Regions from separate parts of the Companilactobacillus pabuli genome, predicted to be linked through region 2. Evidence: predicted binding sites of a transcription regulator. Region 2 holds the regulator's gene; each other region holds the start of a gene.
What was found. The regulator Rex, encoded in region 2, represses fermentation and respiration genes when NADH is low (regulators of the CRP and FNR family bind a similar motif). The targets are predictions, from matches to a motif close to TTGTGAANTANTTCACAA.

Region 1: the regulator Rex is predicted to act here: its motif matches at 1,566-1,583, upstream of ald (alanine dehydrogenase).
Region 3: the regulator Rex is predicted to act here: its motif matches at 1,272-1,289, upstream of G6534_RS08905 (acyl-CoA dehydrogenase family protein).
Region 4: the regulator Rex is predicted to act here: its motif matches at 2,587-2,604, upstream of G6534_RS04420 (GntP family permease).

Annotation. Positions count from the first base shown of each region.
Region 1 is NZ_CP049366.1:45,183-49,426, forward strand. Features, by position in the region: gene G6534_RS00250 (glycoside hydrolase family 1 protein) at 1-1,111, shown strand, start outside; gene ald (alanine dehydrogenase) at 1,655-2,761, shown strand; gene tdcB (bifunctional threonine ammonia-lyase/L-serine ammonia-lyase TdcB) at 2,783-3,820, shown strand; gene G6534_RS00265 (OPT/YSL family transporter) at 3,834-4,244, shown strand, end outside.
Region 2 is NZ_CP049366.1:1,589,081-1,593,324, reverse strand. Features, by position in the region: gene G6534_RS07705 (ABC-F family ATP-binding cassette domain-containing protein) at 1-1,662, opposite strand, end outside; gene G6534_RS07700 (redox-sensing transcriptional repressor Rex) at 1,801-2,451, shown strand; gene manA (mannose-6-phosphate isomerase, class I) at 2,472-3,440, shown strand; gene G6534_RS07690 (cation:dicarboxylate symporter family transporter) at 4,187-4,244, shown strand, end outside.
Region 3 is NZ_CP049366.1:1,821,258-1,825,501, reverse strand. Features, by position in the region: gene dltD (D-alanyl-lipoteichoic acid biosynthesis protein DltD) at 1-621, shown strand, start outside; gene G6534_RS08910 (MerR family transcriptional regulator) at 746-1,159, shown strand; gene G6534_RS08905 (acyl-CoA dehydrogenase family protein) at 1,304-2,428, shown strand; gene G6534_RS08900 (electron transfer flavoprotein subunit beta/FixA family protein) at 2,438-3,235, shown strand; gene G6534_RS08895 (electron transfer flavoprotein subunit alpha/FixB family protein) at 3,236-4,204, shown strand.
Region 4 is NZ_CP049366.1:912,947-917,190, forward strand. Features, by position in the region: gene G6534_RS04405 (NupC/NupG family nucleoside CNT transporter) at 1-487, shown strand, start outside; gene G6534_RS04410 (alpha/beta hydrolase) at 530-1,258, opposite strand; gene G6534_RS04415 (CdaR family transcriptional regulator) at 1,326-2,375, opposite strand; gene G6534_RS04420 (GntP family permease) at 2,641-3,924, shown strand; gene G6534_RS04425 (glycerate kinase family protein) at 3,938-4,244, shown strand, end outside.

The DNA.
Region 1 (4,244 bases), 890 kb from region 2:
CGACGCACTTTTGAAACGCAATATTACACCAATGATTTGTTTGTATCATTTTGACATGCCACTATCTTTAGCTCAAAAATATAATGGCTTTTTATCACGTCCAGTAGTTAAGGCATTTGTCAGATATGGCATTGAAATGGTAAAGAGATTTGGAGATCGAGTTAAATATTGGATTACTTTTAATGAACAGAATCTTTATCACACGAGTGAGGCCTTTAATATTTCTGGTTATTTAAAGGGCGATAAGACAATTGATGAATTATATCAGATCAGTCACCATGTAATGTTAGCCCACGCTGGCGTAGCTAATTTTATTCATGAACATACTGATTGCCAAATTGGTGGAATGCTAGCTTACAGTGAAGTTTATCCAGCTACACCTAATCCTCAAGATGTATTATATGCACGAAAAATTGATGAATTTTTAAATCGTGATTTACTTGATGTCTTTATTTATGGACGTTATTCTCATGAAGTAATGACGTATGTCAAAAATCATAAGATTGAAATGGATTATCAATTGAATGATGATGAGGCTTTGATTCAAGTAAGTTCAGATTTTATTGCTTTCAGTTATTATCGTAGTGAGACAATCGATTCAACGAGAGTACCGCTTAATACAGTACCTAATTTGTATTTAGATTATGGTAGTAAGAAGAATCCGTACTTAGAAACATCAGAATATGGCTGGCAAATTGATCCGGCGGGATTTAGAGATATTTTGGCAAAAGTTTATAACGAATACAGTGTACCAATGTTTCCAATTGAAAACGGTCTAGGTATGCGCGAGGAATACAAAGGTCAAGAAATACAAGACGATGGACGAATCAATTATATGCGCAATCACATTCAAGCAATGAAAGATGCCATCTTTGAAGACGGTGTCGAAGTTCTTGGCTATTTAGGATGGGGTTTGATTGATATTCCTAGTTCTAGTGGCAATATGGATAAACGTTATGGAACGGTCTATGTTAATCGGACTAACCATGACTTGAAAGATATGGAACGAATTCCCAAGAAGAGTTATTGGTGGCTTAAACAAGTTATTGAGTCTAATGGTGAGAATCTGAATGATTTGAATTTAGAAACAGAAAAAACACAATATGCTTAGATTCATTTTAACCTTATAGTTAATATTAGAAATGCATCCATTTAGAAATAGTTGATCACTATTTCTAAATAGATGCACTTTTTTTATGGTAAAAAATCTAGGTCCTTTTGTGAAATATTTTTTAATTGGCATATTATTTGCTAAGTTAAACAGGTGTTTTCTCATAATATACAATTCAATATTAGTAAATTATGAGCAAAAATTAATTAGTTTTTAATTCCAATTATAAATTGTGGATTAAATTAAGGTTTTAAAATAAAAAAATCTAATATGAAAATAAAAATAAACATTTTATGAAAATGAAATGTGAAAAATATGCTTATATTTATAATTTATAAGAATTTCAAATATTTAAAAATAAACGTTTTACAAGTGTAGCCTTTATAAACCGTGATATAAAGGCGAAACAACTGTTTAAGAAACATAAACACTTCACAATCTCAGGAAAACAAAACTGTGATTTTTATCACAAAAATGATTGTTTTTCGTAAATGAAGGCGGTAACATGAAAATGAAATTAAGGATAAAGGAGGAAAATTAATAATGATCGTTGGCGTTGTTAAAGAACAAAAACCTGGCGAAGGACGTGTGGGCGTTACACCAGAAAATGTTCAAAAATTAGTAAATGTTGGAGCTGAAGTTTTAGTTGAAGAAAACGCAGGTATAGGTTCTGGTTTTAGCAATGAAGATTACCAAAAGGCTGGCGGACAAATTGTTAGTCATGCAAAGACTTGGGATGCAGATCTGGTGGTTAAAGTTAAAGAACCGGATGCAGAAGAATATCAATATTTCAAGCCAAATCAAATTGTTTGGGGATTTCAACACTTGGCATCTTCTCCAGAAACAGTTAAAGCAATGATTAAGTCTAAGACAACTGCCATCGGTGGAGAAACGATTATTAAGGATAACAAGTTGCAATTGTTAGCACCAATGAGTGCCATTGCTGGTCGTCGTTCAGTAATTATGGGAACTTATTATTTGGAAGCACAACACGAAGGAGAAGGCATCTTGCTTTGTGGAACTCCTGAAGTCAAAGCTGGTAATGTTGTGATTCTAGGTGGTGGTAATGCTGCTGTAAATGCTGCTACGCTTGCTTTGAATATGGGATGTCACGTAAGTATTCTCGAAGTAAAGCAAGAACGCTTGGATTGGTTAGAGAAACACTTTGCAGGACAAGATTATCAAGGAATTATTTCAAATACAGAAAACATTGCCAAATATATTAAAAACGCCGATTTGTTCATCTCAACAGTTTTGATTCCAGGAGCTAGACCACCAAAATTAGTTACTGAAAAAATGGTTAAATCAATGAAACCTGGAAGTGTAATTGTTGATGTTGCAATTGACCAAGGGGGGACGGTAGAAACAATTGACCATCCAACTACGATTGAAGATCCAGTATTTGTGAAAGATGGGATTATTCATTACGCTGTTCCAAATCAGCCAGGGGCTGTACCAAGAACTGCAACATTGGCATTAGCTAGTGGGAATATTTCTTACTTACTGGAGATAGTTGAGAAAGGTTTGGATCAAGCTATTAAAGATGATGAGGCTTTGATGTCTGGAATTAATATTTATCAAGGAAAAGTAACTAATAAAGGTTTGGCCGATTCATTGAATTATGATTTTACAGAAATTGATGCAATTTAATAATAGGGGGTGAACGAGTTGATGACTGCAGAAGATATTAAACAATCAAAAGATTTTCAAAATCCTGTTTGTATGAGAGATATTGAGGAAGCAGCTCACTCTATTCACGAAGTGGGTCGAGTCACACCACTGATTCAATCAATGTTTTTAAGCCGTAATATAGCTCATGGGGAGGTTTACTTGAAGCTAGAAAACATGCAATTAACTGGATCATTCAAATTTAGAGGTGCTTTTAATAAAATCAATCATTTGAGTGATGCTGAAAAAGCACGTGGTGTCATCACAGCTTCGGCCGGTAATCATGCTCAGGGAGTAGCTTTAACATCGCACCTTTTGGGAATAGACTCAGTTGTTATCATGCCACATGGTGCTCCAATTGCTAAGCAGGAAGCAACTGCTGGATATGGTGCAAAGGTCATTCTACATGGTGATAATTTTGATGAGGCACACCAATTTATGGAAGAAGAAGCCGAAAGAAAAGGCTATACAATCGTTGATCCATATAACGATGTTGATGTCATTGCTGGTCAAGGTTCAATTGGGTTAGAAATTCTTGATCAAATGTGGGATGTCGATACAGTTATCGTTCCTGTCGGTGGTGGCGGATTGATTTCTGGAATTGCAACTGCTTTGAAGTCATTTAATCCTAATATTCACATTGTTGGAGTTCAATCAGAAAATGTTCATGGGATGACAGCATCTTATGAAGCTAATAAATTAACAACCTATAGTAAAGGCAAGACTTTGGCTGATGGAACAGCTGTTGCTACACCTGGAGACATAACTTTCCCAATTACTAAGAACTTAGTTGATGAAATGGTTTTAGTTAATGAAGAAGAAATTGCTAAGGCTATGAAAGACTTATTACAAAGAACTAAGACAGTTGCTGAAGGAGCGGGGGCTTTACCGACAGCAGCTTTGGAAGCAAAAAAAATCGATTCAAAATGGTTAAATCATAAAAAGGTCGTTGCTTTAGTTTCTGGTGGCAATGTTGATTTGGAACAAGTTTCTAAAAACATCGATCACTTTTTGGTAACAACTAATCATTCCGTAGGTTAGGGGGTGTATTGAAATGAAAAAGAGCCTATCGCAGTCAGCTTATGGGGGTGTTTCTGGTGAAAAATACGTTCCGTATGTGACTGATAAAGATAATCATGGTGGTAATACCATCGTTATGATTATGGGTGCAATTTTGGCAGTGATTTTCGCCGCTTCAACAGCTTATTCAGGCATGAAAGCTGGATTGACAGTTGCTGCCGGTATTCCAGGATCTATTATTGGTTCTGGGCTTGTATCAGCCTTTGCTAAAAAGAAAGGAATTTTAGGAAAGAATTTGATGCAAGGTATGTCTAGTGGTGGTGAATCTATTGCTAGTGGTATGATCTATGTTTTGCCTGCCATTATCGTTATTGGTGGACGTGTTAACTTCATCGCTGGTGTTTTAGTTGGTGCTTTGGCGGTATTATTCGCTATTGGTACGGCT
Region 2 (4,244 bases):
ATACTCCATCTTCTTTTCACTAACTGAAGGAGTTGCTTTAGTTTCTTCAACAACTGGCTTGTCGGAAGTTTTTTCAACATAGTAGTCGTAATCACCAAGATAAATCTTACTACCATGTTCACCAATATCGACGATACGGTTAGCTAATGTGTTCAAAAGGTAACGGTCGTGGGATACGAAGAGAACTGTTCCTGGGAATTCCTTCAAGGCGTCTTCAAGAACTTCTTTACTGTCGATGTCCAAGTGGTTAGTGGGCTCATCCATGATTAGGAAGTTGTCGTGTTCCATAGATAATTTGGTCAAAGTCAAACGGGCTTTTTCACCACCGGATAAACCAGCAATAGGCTTTAGAACGTCATCGCCACTGAACAAGAAAGCTCCTAATTTCTTACGGATAATTTGTTCATCAAGTCTTGGGTATAGGTCCCAGATTTCGTGCAAGACGTCTTTTTTAGGATCGAGTCCTTTTAGATTCTGGTCATAGTAGCCGACTTGAACATTGGCACCAAATTGGGATGTTCCTTTGATCATTGGAATTTTTCCGAGAATTGATTTCAAGAAAGTTGACTTACCGATACCGTTAGGTCCGATGATACCAACACGTTCACCTTTTTTGACGTCCAAATTGATTGGTTCAGACATAATGTGGTCATCGTAGCCAATAGCAGCATCTTTGACCAAAAGTACGTCATTACCACTTTCTTTGTCAATCTCAAAAGAGAAGTGAACTGAACCTTGATCACTACCAGGACGATCCAAAACATCCATGTGTTCGAGTTTTTTACGACGACTTTGAGCCATCTTAGTAGTTGAAGCACGGACAATATTTTTTTGGATATATTCTTCGGTCCGTTTAATCTCGGCTTGTTGTTCTTCGTAATGTTTCCAAGCAACTTCTTGATTTTTCTTCTTTTCTTGCAAGTAGAAAGTATAGTTACCAGAGTAGTGGGTTGAAGAGTGTTGATTGATTTCAACAATTTCATTAACTACTTTGTCCAAGAAGTACTGATCATGAGAAACGATTACTAAAGCGCCCTTATAGCCTTTTAGATAGTTTTCTAACCATTCGACAGTGTTGATATCCAAATGGTTAGTTGGTTCATCCAATAGTAAAATATCGTGGTGTTCCAAAAGCATTTTAGCCATTGCCAAACGAGATCTTTCCCCACCAGATAGGGTTGAAATCTCATCTTGCCAAACATCTTCATCAAAGCCGAATCCTTTGAGGACACTTCTGATTTCTGATTGATAGCTATAGCCATTTTCTTGACGGAAGGTATTTTGGAGTTGATCGTATTGTTTCAAAATATCGTCATAGTTGTCGACATTCGGATTGGCCAATTTTTCTTCCAAAGCGCGCATCTTTTTTTCCTGAGCTTTGAGGTAATCAAAGACGTGCTCCAATTCATCGAAAATTTTATTGTCGTTATTTAATCCTGAATCCTGAGCTAAGTAGCCAATATTGGTATCTTTTTTGAGTGCAATATTGCCACTGTTATAGCTCTCCTGATCAGAGATGATTTTTAATAGGGTAGATTTTCCTACACCATTGCGACCAACGAGGCCGATGCGACTATTGTCTTGAATTTCGAAACTGACATTTGAAAAAAGTTTTTTAGTTCCAAAATTTTTGGTAATGTTTTGTGCTTGTAATAAAATCAAGTTGATTGCTCCTTTATCATATTCACAATTTTATCATTAATTAATAATTTATGTCTTTATAGGTTTAACGTGTTGCGTTTTTTGTGATTTTTATTTAGTATAAATGTTAGTGAAATGACACACATATGGTGGTAAATTATGACAAAAACAACAGTTCCAAACGCAACAATAAAGCGTTTACCAATTTATTATCGTTACTTCCAATTTCTCAAAGATGAGGGTACAAAAAAAATCTCCTCTGGTGAATTATCAGAAGGGGTTAAGATTGATAGTGCTACAATTAGACGTGACTTCTCATATCTAGGTGCACTTGGCAAGCGTGGTTATGGCTACGATGTAAACGATTTAGTAACGTTCTTTAAGAAGTTATTGAATCAAGACAAACGTACCAACGTCGCTTTAGTTGGAGTCGGTAATTTAGGTAACGCCTTACTAAATTATAACTTTTCTCGGACAAATAATGTTCGAATTGCGGCAGCTTTTGATATTAATAAAGAAATTGTCGGTACAGTTAAGAGTGGTGTTCCAGTTTACGATATTAGTGAACTAAAAGAACAACTTCACTTACAACAGATCGATGTCTGCATTTTGACAGTTTCTTCAAACGCTGCGCAAACGACAGCCGACTTGTTAGCTGATGCTGGAGTTCGTGGAATCTTGAACTTTACACCGGTCATCATCAACGTGCCAAGCAGTATTCGTGTGCACTATGTTGATTTGGCAAACGAATTGCAAACGTTGATCTTCTTCTTAGACCGTGACAAGTCAGCGACTGAAGAAATAGAATAAATTTTTGGGGGAATTTTTTTATGAGTGAACCATTATTTTTAAAACCCGTCTTTCATGAGAAACTCTGGGGTGGAAGAAAATTAGAAACAGAATTTGGTTACAACATTCCTGATGGAACAATTGGTGAATGCTGGGCAATTTCTGGACATCCACATGGTAAAGAACAAGTCGTAAATGGTGAATTTGCTGGTCAAATCTTTGCTGATCTATGGAATGACCACAAGGAATTATTCGGTAATCCTAAGGGCAAAGTATTTCCACTTCTAACTAAAATTTTGGATGCAAATGCTAGCCTATCAGTTCAAGTTCATCCTGACAATGAATATGCTGAAAAGCACGAACACGAACTAGGTAAAACAGAATGCTGGTACATCATTGATGCTGAACCAGGTTCATACTTGATTTACGGTCACAATGCTAAGAACAAGGCAGAACTTGACCAAATGATCGAATCAGGCGACTGGGATCACTTATTAAGAAAAGTTCCTGTTAAGAAAGGTGAATTCTACTACGTACCAAGTGGTACAGTTCACGCTTTGAACAAAGGTATCATGGTCTTAGAAACACAACAAAGTAGTGATACAACTTACCGTTTGTATGACTATGACCGTGTTGACAAGACTACTGGCAAGAAACGTGATCTTCACATCAAACAATCAGAAGACACAATCACAGTACCTCACAAAGATCCAAAACTAGACATTCAATCAAAAGAAGTTGGCAAGAACAAGTTTACAACCTTCGTTCAACCACCAATTTCACCATTCTTCTCAGTTTATCACTGGGAAATCAAAGAACCGGTTCAATTGCACCACCAAATTGGTAAGTACACATTGATCTCAGTTCTAAACGGTGAAGGTAAGATCACTGCTGATGGTAAAGACTATGACTTGAAGAAAGGTACACACTTGATTGTTCCTGCAACAATTAAAGAATGGACCTTGTCTGGTGATTTGGATATCATCGCTTCAGAATCTGGTGAAGACTAAACTAACTATTTTGAGGGATGTTACGCTGCCGTCGTCCGTTCGGTCCTGGAAAACGCTGGAACGCTGCCGACACAACTTGAAGCCAATTCCAAAATCGGGAATTGTCTCCAAGATTGGTCTTGTCCTAAGCAATAAATCGCTAAGGACAATTTGGCGGCTGAGCATTTTCCAGGACCTCGCTCTCGACTAGATTATGGTTTCTATCTTTATATAAATTGCTTCAGAAAATTAATAGAGGATATTGTTAGAATTACTGTATATTGCCGTATTCTAATGATGTCCTTTTTTGTTTTATTTATGTAAAGAATAAAGAAATAGAGCTGTTCTTTAGGGAGTATGTGTCTAATTCTATCTAAATAGAAATTGAAATCTAGTCGGTAGCGAAAATCCTGTGGCGGCTCAATAGCCAAATTATTCTAAGCAACTTGTTGCTTAGAATAAGGCCGAGTTTTGAGATTTTGCGCACTTGGTTTATGCAAAAGCTCAAAATTGCGTCGGCTATGTTCCAGCCAGCCACAGGATTTTTGCGGACGACGGCATCCTTAACTAAAAAAATAAATCCGTATATTTTTCTTCAAAAAATCTAAAATTAAACTAAAACTAGAACATTAAACTACTATTAAAATAAAATAGTTCGTCCTTAAAATCAAAATGAAAAAACTTTTAATTTGGAATCGCTAACATTTTCCATTTTGATAAAAAGTCTTCTATAATTAAAAATAAGCTTACTTAAAGGGGACTTAAAATTGCAAAAGCAAAAGTTTTTCCGGATAAGCTTAGGTTGGCAAATCATCATTGGTTTGA
Region 3 (4,244 bases), 230 kb from region 2:
AGTCAGGATAATCTCTTTGGAGCACTTTCGATGAATGATCACCAAAAGATGATTGATAAAGCGGCTAGTCAATTACCTGATACTTATGATTACAAGCATTTGAATCAATTAGCCGTTAAGTTAGCAAAGAAACATTCAACTGATAATGATTTACAAATTGGTAATTCTTTTTACAAGAAAGAGTTGAAAAAGAGAATCATCAAGTATAAGAATGCGCATAGACACGTCACTTATACACGTTCCCCTGAGTATAACGACTTTCAAGCATTGCTATATATGTTTGCCCAAAATAAAACTGAAGTAATGTTCGTCATTCAACCTATTAATCCTTATTGGGTCAAATATACAGGAATGCCAATGAGTTCCATTACTAATTTTGATAAGAAGATCAAATATCAATTGAAGTCTCAAGGTTTCAATAATATTGTAGATTTATCAAACGTTAAGAATCCTAATTATATTGCTGAAGATACGATTCACATGGGCTGGCGTGGCTGGTTAATGCTAGATAAGAGTCTTAAAGGCTATTATCAAACTAAGAAAGCTAACCCTAAGAATACGCAATATCACATGAATAGTTACTTCTTAACGAATGAATGGGCTAGCGATAATCAATTTTAAGAATCAATGAAAAACCTCTCTGAATGGATCAGAGGGGCTTTTTTGATGTAAAGATGTTATCATCACACTATATGTTAAGTTAACTTTAGGTCAATGAGAAATGAAGGAGGATTTTATGCAAGAAATAGAAACTACTTATTCAATCGGTGAAGTAGCCGAAAAATTCGGTTTGTCGGTTCCAACGTTACGTTATTATGACAAAGAAGGTTTGATTCCCAACTTGAAGAAAAATTCGGCTGGGGTACGTCGTTTCACCGATGAAAATTTAAGTACTTTACAGATAGTTGAATGTGTAAAAAATGCTGGGATGCCAATCAAAGAAATCAAGCAATTCATCAAGTGGACGACAGAAGGTGATGATTCGTTACAGGAACGCTTTGATATGTTCTTACAATTACGCTTGTCAGTTCAAGAACAAATGCGTCAGTTACAAGAAACACTCGATGTTATTAATTTTAAATGTGAGTACTATGGTAAAGCGACAAACGATGGTACAGAAAAATTTGTTAAAGAAGAAATGCATTTAGATAAGCCCTAATTCTAATATATTAAGGTAATCAATTGTATATAATATAATTATATTTACTTTATACCAAAACTAATATATCATGAGCCTAGATAGATTAGTTTTGGTATTTTTTTATTCTCATATGTGAAAAAATTAACATTCAAGGAGAGCGTTATGGATCAAAATAAAACGAGTAAAGAAATCCTATTGCGGATGGTTAAATCGTTCACTGAAAACGAAGTAGCACCATTTGATATGGAAATCGATCATACGAGATCATATGTAAATGACTTGTTAAATAAAATAAAAGAAACAGATTTGTTAAGTACGATGTTACCTAAAGAGTATGGTGGTGCTGGATTTGATGGTTCAACGACCGCCAAAATGATTAACGAAATTGCTCGTGGTAATGCAAGTTTAGCAGTTACTTTGGAAGGTCATTTCAAATCAATTGACCAGATTGTTAAATTTGGTAATCAAGCTTTAAAAGATAAGTATTTGCCACAGGCAAAATCACGAATTATTGCTTTTTCGATGACTGAACCTAGTGGAGGTTCGAATCCTTTAGGAATTAACTCACATGCAGAACATGTTGGTGACAAGTGGATTATTAATGGCGATAAGATCATGATCACTAATGGAGGATTGGCCGAAATTTATTGTGTTCTTGTCAAAACTGCACCTGAGGAATTATCCTTCTTTGTTATTGATAAAGATATGGAAGGATTTGAATTTGGTAAACAAGAAAACTTCTTAGGTCTGACGGGAGTGCCAGTTGGTGAAATCGTCATGAACAATATTGAAGTCAATGAAAGTCATTTGTTAGGCAAAGTTGGCATGGGAAAAGAAATCGGCGACAGTGCTCATAATGACGCTCGAGTATTGATGGGAGCTGTTTTGACTGGAATTATGGAACATGAATTGGATATCGTAACAGATTATGCAACCCACAGAAAAGCTATCGATACGCCAATTATTCAAATGCAAGGTATTCAAAGAAAAGTGGCTGATATTGCTATTGCTAAGGAAACGACTAAATTACTTTATCAAAAAGCCGCTTGGCTAAAAGATAATCGCCAAGATTACGAAGAAGAAGCTGCAATGGCTAAGGCTTATGGTAGTCGAAGTGCTGTTAAGTCTGGTGATGATGCTTTACAAATTTTGGGTGGATACGGTTATAGTTTGGATTATCCAGTTGAACATTTGATCAGGGATGCCAGAGCGATGGAATTAGCTGAAGGTACAGTTGAAAAGATGCGGACAGAAATTGCTTTGATTGAAGCAAAGAATAGAGCCTAGGAGGAAGTCATGAAAATAGTTGTTGGTATTAAACAAGTTCCTGAAACGACAAATGTCAAAATTAACGAAAAAACAAAGAACATTGATCGACGTGGCCTAGGTGGTGTTATTAATTCTTATGATTTACACGCCTTGCAAGCAGCATTAATGATTAGAGATCAAGTTGGAGGAGAAGTTATCACCTTATCAATGGGTCCTGATGATTTCGCTGTTTCATTACAAGAAACCTTGGCACTTGGAGCTGATAAAGCAGTTCTTTTGTCAGATCGTGCTTTTGCTGGTGCCGATACGTTGGCAACCGCTTATGTACTAGGTGAAGCAATCAAAAAAATTGGTGATGTTGATTTAGTAATGGTTGGACAACAGTCAGTCGATGCTGATACTGGTCAAGTAGGACCAATCATTGCTGAAATGCTCAACGTTCCTCAAGTTACCTATGCTGATAAAATTGAGGCCTTTGAAGACCATTTGGTGATTGATCGTAAATTAGAAAATGTAGAACAAACGATTACTGCTAAGCTACCAATTCTTTTAACAGCTACTGATAAAGCTAATAATCCTAAATATAAGAATGTTGTTGAAATCGCCAAGAGTTTTGATAAGCCAATTATTACTTGGCATGCCAGTGATTTGAATTTAGACGAACAACGAGTTGGACAAGCGGGTTCTCCAACAATTGTTCGTTCAATTTCTGAACCTAAAAAAGTTGCTAAGAAGAATCATCGTTTGTCAGATGATCCAGTTACGGCTGCTCGTGAATTAGTGGATATTTTAAAGCAAAAGAATATTTTGACGGAGGACAAATAGATGACGGTAATAAAAGAAAATTGGATTTTTGCAGAAAATGATTTAAATGAAATCAATCCAGTAACTTTTCAATTAATTACTAAGATGAATCAAATTAGTCATGATCCTGTAGTAGTCATCTTGATTGAAAAAAGTACTGCTAATTTGGAAACCGCTTTGAGTGCTTATGGTCCAGACAAAATTATTACCATCAAAGATGATGATTTAGTTAACGGTGATGATTTAGAGGTTACTGATGCCTTGGCTGATTTAATTAAGCAAAAAGGTACACCTAACACTTTGATTTTTCCGGCAACTGTTGTTGGACGTTCAATTGCACCTCGATTGCAAGCTCGTTTACAAACCGGGTTGACAGCTGACTGTTTAGATTTGCATTTTGAAGATGATTTATTGGTACAAACTAAACCTTCATATGGTGACAATATTATGTGTGAAATTACGATTCCAGATTGTCGCCCACAGATGGTCACAGCCCGTCCCAATGTTTTCAGCGCCGAAAAGAAAATTAATCCAAATTTGCAAATGGAAACCATTTCCAACATACAATGGAAGAAAGACAATCAATTACAAATAAAAAGTCGTGTTTTACCCGTTCAAAAAGCTAAGGATATCAAGCAGGCAAAACGTGTTGTAGCCATCGGTCGTGGTAGTAAAACAACCAAGGATATTGAAGTTGCTAAGAGTCTGTCTCAGAAGTTAAATGCTAGTCTTGGAGTAACACGACCATTGACTGATTTGGAAGAGTTTACAATCACTAATCAAATTGGTCAAAGTGGGCAAACAATTGCCCCTGATTTACTGATCAATTTAGGAATTTCTGGAGCGGTTCAATATACTTCAGGAATATCAAATGCCAAAATTGTTGTTTCGATTAATACGGATAAAAACGCACAAATTTTTAAGCATTCAGATTATTTTTTTGTCGGGAATGCTCAAGAATTCGCTAAGTCGCTTGAAGCTATACTATAACTACATTACGTCTTCTATTCATAACCTGGAATAGAAGATT
Region 4 (4,244 bases), 680 kb from region 2:
ATTCCTTGGCGATTCAATCCTTGGTGCTGGTCGTTTGATCTTAATCATCACTGCTAACGTTATCGCATTTGTTGCTTTGGCAGCTTTGATTGATAAGATTTTACAACTAGTTAATCCATGGTTAACACTTGAACATATTTTGGGTATCGTAATGTATCCATTTGCATGGTTACTTGGTTTGAATGGTCATGATTCATTCCAAATGGCTCAATACATGGGAACAAAATTAGTTACTAATGAATTCGTTGTAATGGGTAAAGTTACAAGTATCATTAAAGACTTTGATCCTCACTTCAAGGCTGTTCTAACAGTCTTCATTACATCATTCGCTAACTTCTCAACTTTGGGAATGATTATCGGATGTTTCAAGGGTATCGTTGATAAAGAAAAGAACGATGCTATTTCTAAGAATGTTGGTTACATGTTGTTATCAGGTATTTTGGTATCACTATTGTCAGCTGCATTCGTTGGAATCTTCGTTTGGTAAAAATAAAAACCGCTAATTTCAAGATTAGCGGTTTTTTTGTACTCATTTTTCTAACCAATCAAAGACCTGGTTGATATTTTGACTCCAGGTGTTCCAAGAATGATCTCCCTCGACTGGCATACAAGTGTAACGAGCTTTGGCATGAATTGATAGAAAGTTTTTGAACATGACGTTATCTTCATGCATAAAGTCTTTATCGCCACACAAAGTCAAAATTTCTTGTTTTGGTTGACGGTTGTTGTAAATATTAGTCAATTGATTTTTAGCTAATTTTTCGGGACTGTCGAAGATACTGTCAAAGGTATTTTTGGCCATTGGACTCTTAGGATTGTCCCGGAAGTGTTCAATATCGGTAATTGGTGAGAGGGCAGCAACCTTACTGAATTTATCATCATTCATAAAGGCAATTTTCAAAGCTCCATATCCGCCCATGCTAGAACCGACGATATAGTTCTTTGATCTGTCTTTTGAAATAGGTAAGAGATGTTGCATCTTAGGGATGAATTCATCAATGAAATAGGAATAATAAGGTATGAAATTAGAATCAGAATAAAACGAGTTTCTCGCTTCAGGCATGATTATCGCAAAATTGTGATCACGAGCAATTTTTTCGATATTGACGTGACGGATCCAGGCACTGTCGTCTCCAGTATAGCCATGCAACAACCAGACTGTAGTATATTCGGCTTCATTTGTATCTGGAATTACCACGGTCGTTTTGAAGTAAGTGTGTAAGTAATTAGTTCTGTAATTCAAATTCATTAATACCATTTGATAGACCTCACAATATGAATTTATTTCACTTGAATAATAAGCAATTCGTCAAAAAATATCAATTTTAACGATGTTCATATTGATATTTTTTGAAATAAAGAAAATTAACGTATAGTTGTAAAATATCGGTCAAATCTTTTAAATCTAGTCCAAAATACTCTGAAATATTATTGAGACGATAATTAGTAGTATTACGATGAACGTTTAAGGCTTTAGAAGTCTCCGTTACATTACCGTTATGCTTGAAATAACAGTCGATCGTATCGATTAATTCTAAACCGGATTTAGTCTTGAGAAAGCTTTTAAATACGCTCAAGGCTTTTTTTGAATACAAATTACTATCAAGAATGTGATTGAGAAAACGAATCTCTTTAAAGTGATAGAAGCCGGTTAGTTGTAATTCTTTACTGACGGTAATAGTGTCTGAAGCTTGGCGCACAGCTTGTTTAAGATTGGTCAACTTATCACTGATACCGACCATTAACTGATTTTCTTGACCAAATTTAAGATATCTATTTAAATCGGTTTCGTTTCTAACAATCAGTAAATATTCTCCAGGAGTTTTTCTAAAAGAAAAATCAAAGGGACTAATTTGTAATTCGTTCAAATCATTTGTTTCAATTAAAACAATATACCGATTGATCGATAAGTCGATGTTTAAGGTTTCAGCACGCAACTGTAGTTCATCATTTAATGAAGCATCCTCAGTATTAGTCCATTCATATAAGAAATGATTCAAACTTTCTTTGCGACGACCTTCAACTTTAGTGTTATTAATTTGTGAAATCAATAACTCGGTTGAAATCTTTAACAATGAGGCTAAAGGAGTAACTTTTTCGGGATCCCCGGTAATACCGATAACGCCAATAGTTTCATTGTTAAATTGTACAGGGATGTTAACTCCGGGTTGACCATATTTTCCAAATGATTGGATCATTGGTTTAGTTTTGCCACTTTGAATAGTATCGACGGCACCGATATGTAAAGTATGGATTCGTGATTTGTCGCCACTGGCAATAATAATTCCCTTTTCGTTCATCATATTAATGTTGTAAGGCACACTCTTCATCATTTTATCAACGATAGACTGTGCCAGATTCGGGTCTAATTTCATATTTTTATTCTTCCTTGTTAAAAAATATTCAAACTTTAATGAAAGCGCAAAGCATAAAATTGTGCATATATTTATTTTACAATATTTTTGAGTAATAAAACATTGATTTATCAGGTAAAAAAAATAAAAATTCATCATTTTAACATTATAATTTGTGCAAGTGTACATTGATTTTAAAAAATCAAAAAGGTATTATACACACGTTGCTCAATTGTTAATTATTTAACAATTGGCTAGAGAAGTTAAGAAAGGGTGTTAATTTAGGATGGTTATTGCATGGTGGGCAGCTCTTTTGGGTTTGCTTTTAGCAATTGGGTTGATTTTATTTAGAGTTAATCCAGTTTATGCTTTGATCTTTGGTGCAATCATTGGTTGTTTAGTCGGTGGCATGTCTTTGACGCAGACGACTGATACGATTGTCAAAGGTAGTTCCGGTGTCATGGGGACGATTATTCGTGTAATCGCAGCCGGAGTGTTAGCAGGTGTCATGATGGAATCTGGTGCAGCTAATGTAATTGCTTCTAATATCGTGGATCATTTTAGCGATAAGTTGGCAATTTTGGCTTTAGCACTTTCAACTATGGTTTTGACAGGTGTTGGGATTTTTATTCCAGTAGCAGTTTTGATCGTCGCACCAATTGCACTAGAAGTTGGTCAAAAAATGCATTACAGTAAACTTTCATTACTAGTGGCTCTGTCTGGTGGAGGTAAAGCGGGTAACGTTATCTCGCCTAATCCTAATACAATTGCGGCTGCTAAAGGATTCAATGTTGACTTATCACAAGTGATGATTGCTGATTTCGTACCAGCAGTCGTTGGTTTGATTGTTACAGTTTTATTGGCCACTTTAATTAAGCATCGTGGTTCTTTTGTACCCGACGACCAAAAATTTGAGTCGAAGAAACAAGATGATTTGCCAAGTTTAAAAGCTGCTATCGTTACACCTTTAGTAGCAGTGATTTTGCTTTTGATCACGCCAGTCGGGGATATTTTTGGTATCAAGGCTTTAGCTTCATTTAATCTTGATGCGATGTACATCTTGCCGATTGCTGGTTTAGTTGGAACCTTAGCTATGGGACAAGGCAAGAAGTTCTTGCAATACATGGCTAAAGGTTTAGCTAGAATGACCGATGTTGTAATGATTTTGATTGGTGCTGGTGCGATTGCTGGATTGGTTTCAGCATCTAACTTGCCACAAAAGGTTGTCGAAATCGTTCAAACAACTGGAATTTCTGGTACCTTCTTAGCTCCAATCGCTGGTATTTTGATGGCTGCAGCAACGGCTTCAACTTCAACCGGTGTTATCTTAGCTTCAAACTCATTTGCCAAATCAATTATGTCATTTGGAATTTCAGGAACTGGTGCAGCCGCAATGGTTCACACTGGTGCCACAGTAATCGATCAATTGCCACATGGTAATTATTTTCACGTTACAGCTCAAGCGGTTCAAATGCACTTTAAAGAAAGAATGAGCGTTGTTTTGTGGGAAATGTTAGTTGGACTTTCAATGACAATTGTTGCAACATTGATGTATGGAAATCTGTTCTAGAGGTGACGTATAAATGAAAATAGTATTAGCTCCAGATTCATATAAGAACTCGTTAACTGCCAAACAAGTTGCTCAATCAATGAAAAAGGGCTTTGCCAAAGTTTATCCTGATGCCGAATTCGTCAATGTACCAATGGCTGATGGTGGTGAAGGAACAGTTCAATCATTAGTTGATGCTAGAAATGGTCAAATGATCACTGAAACAGTGGTTAATCCTTTAGGTAACAAAACACAGGCTCAATACGGTCTAATCGATGACGGCCAAGTGGCTATTATTGAAATGGCTCAAGCTAGTGGAATTCAATTTATTAATCAATTTA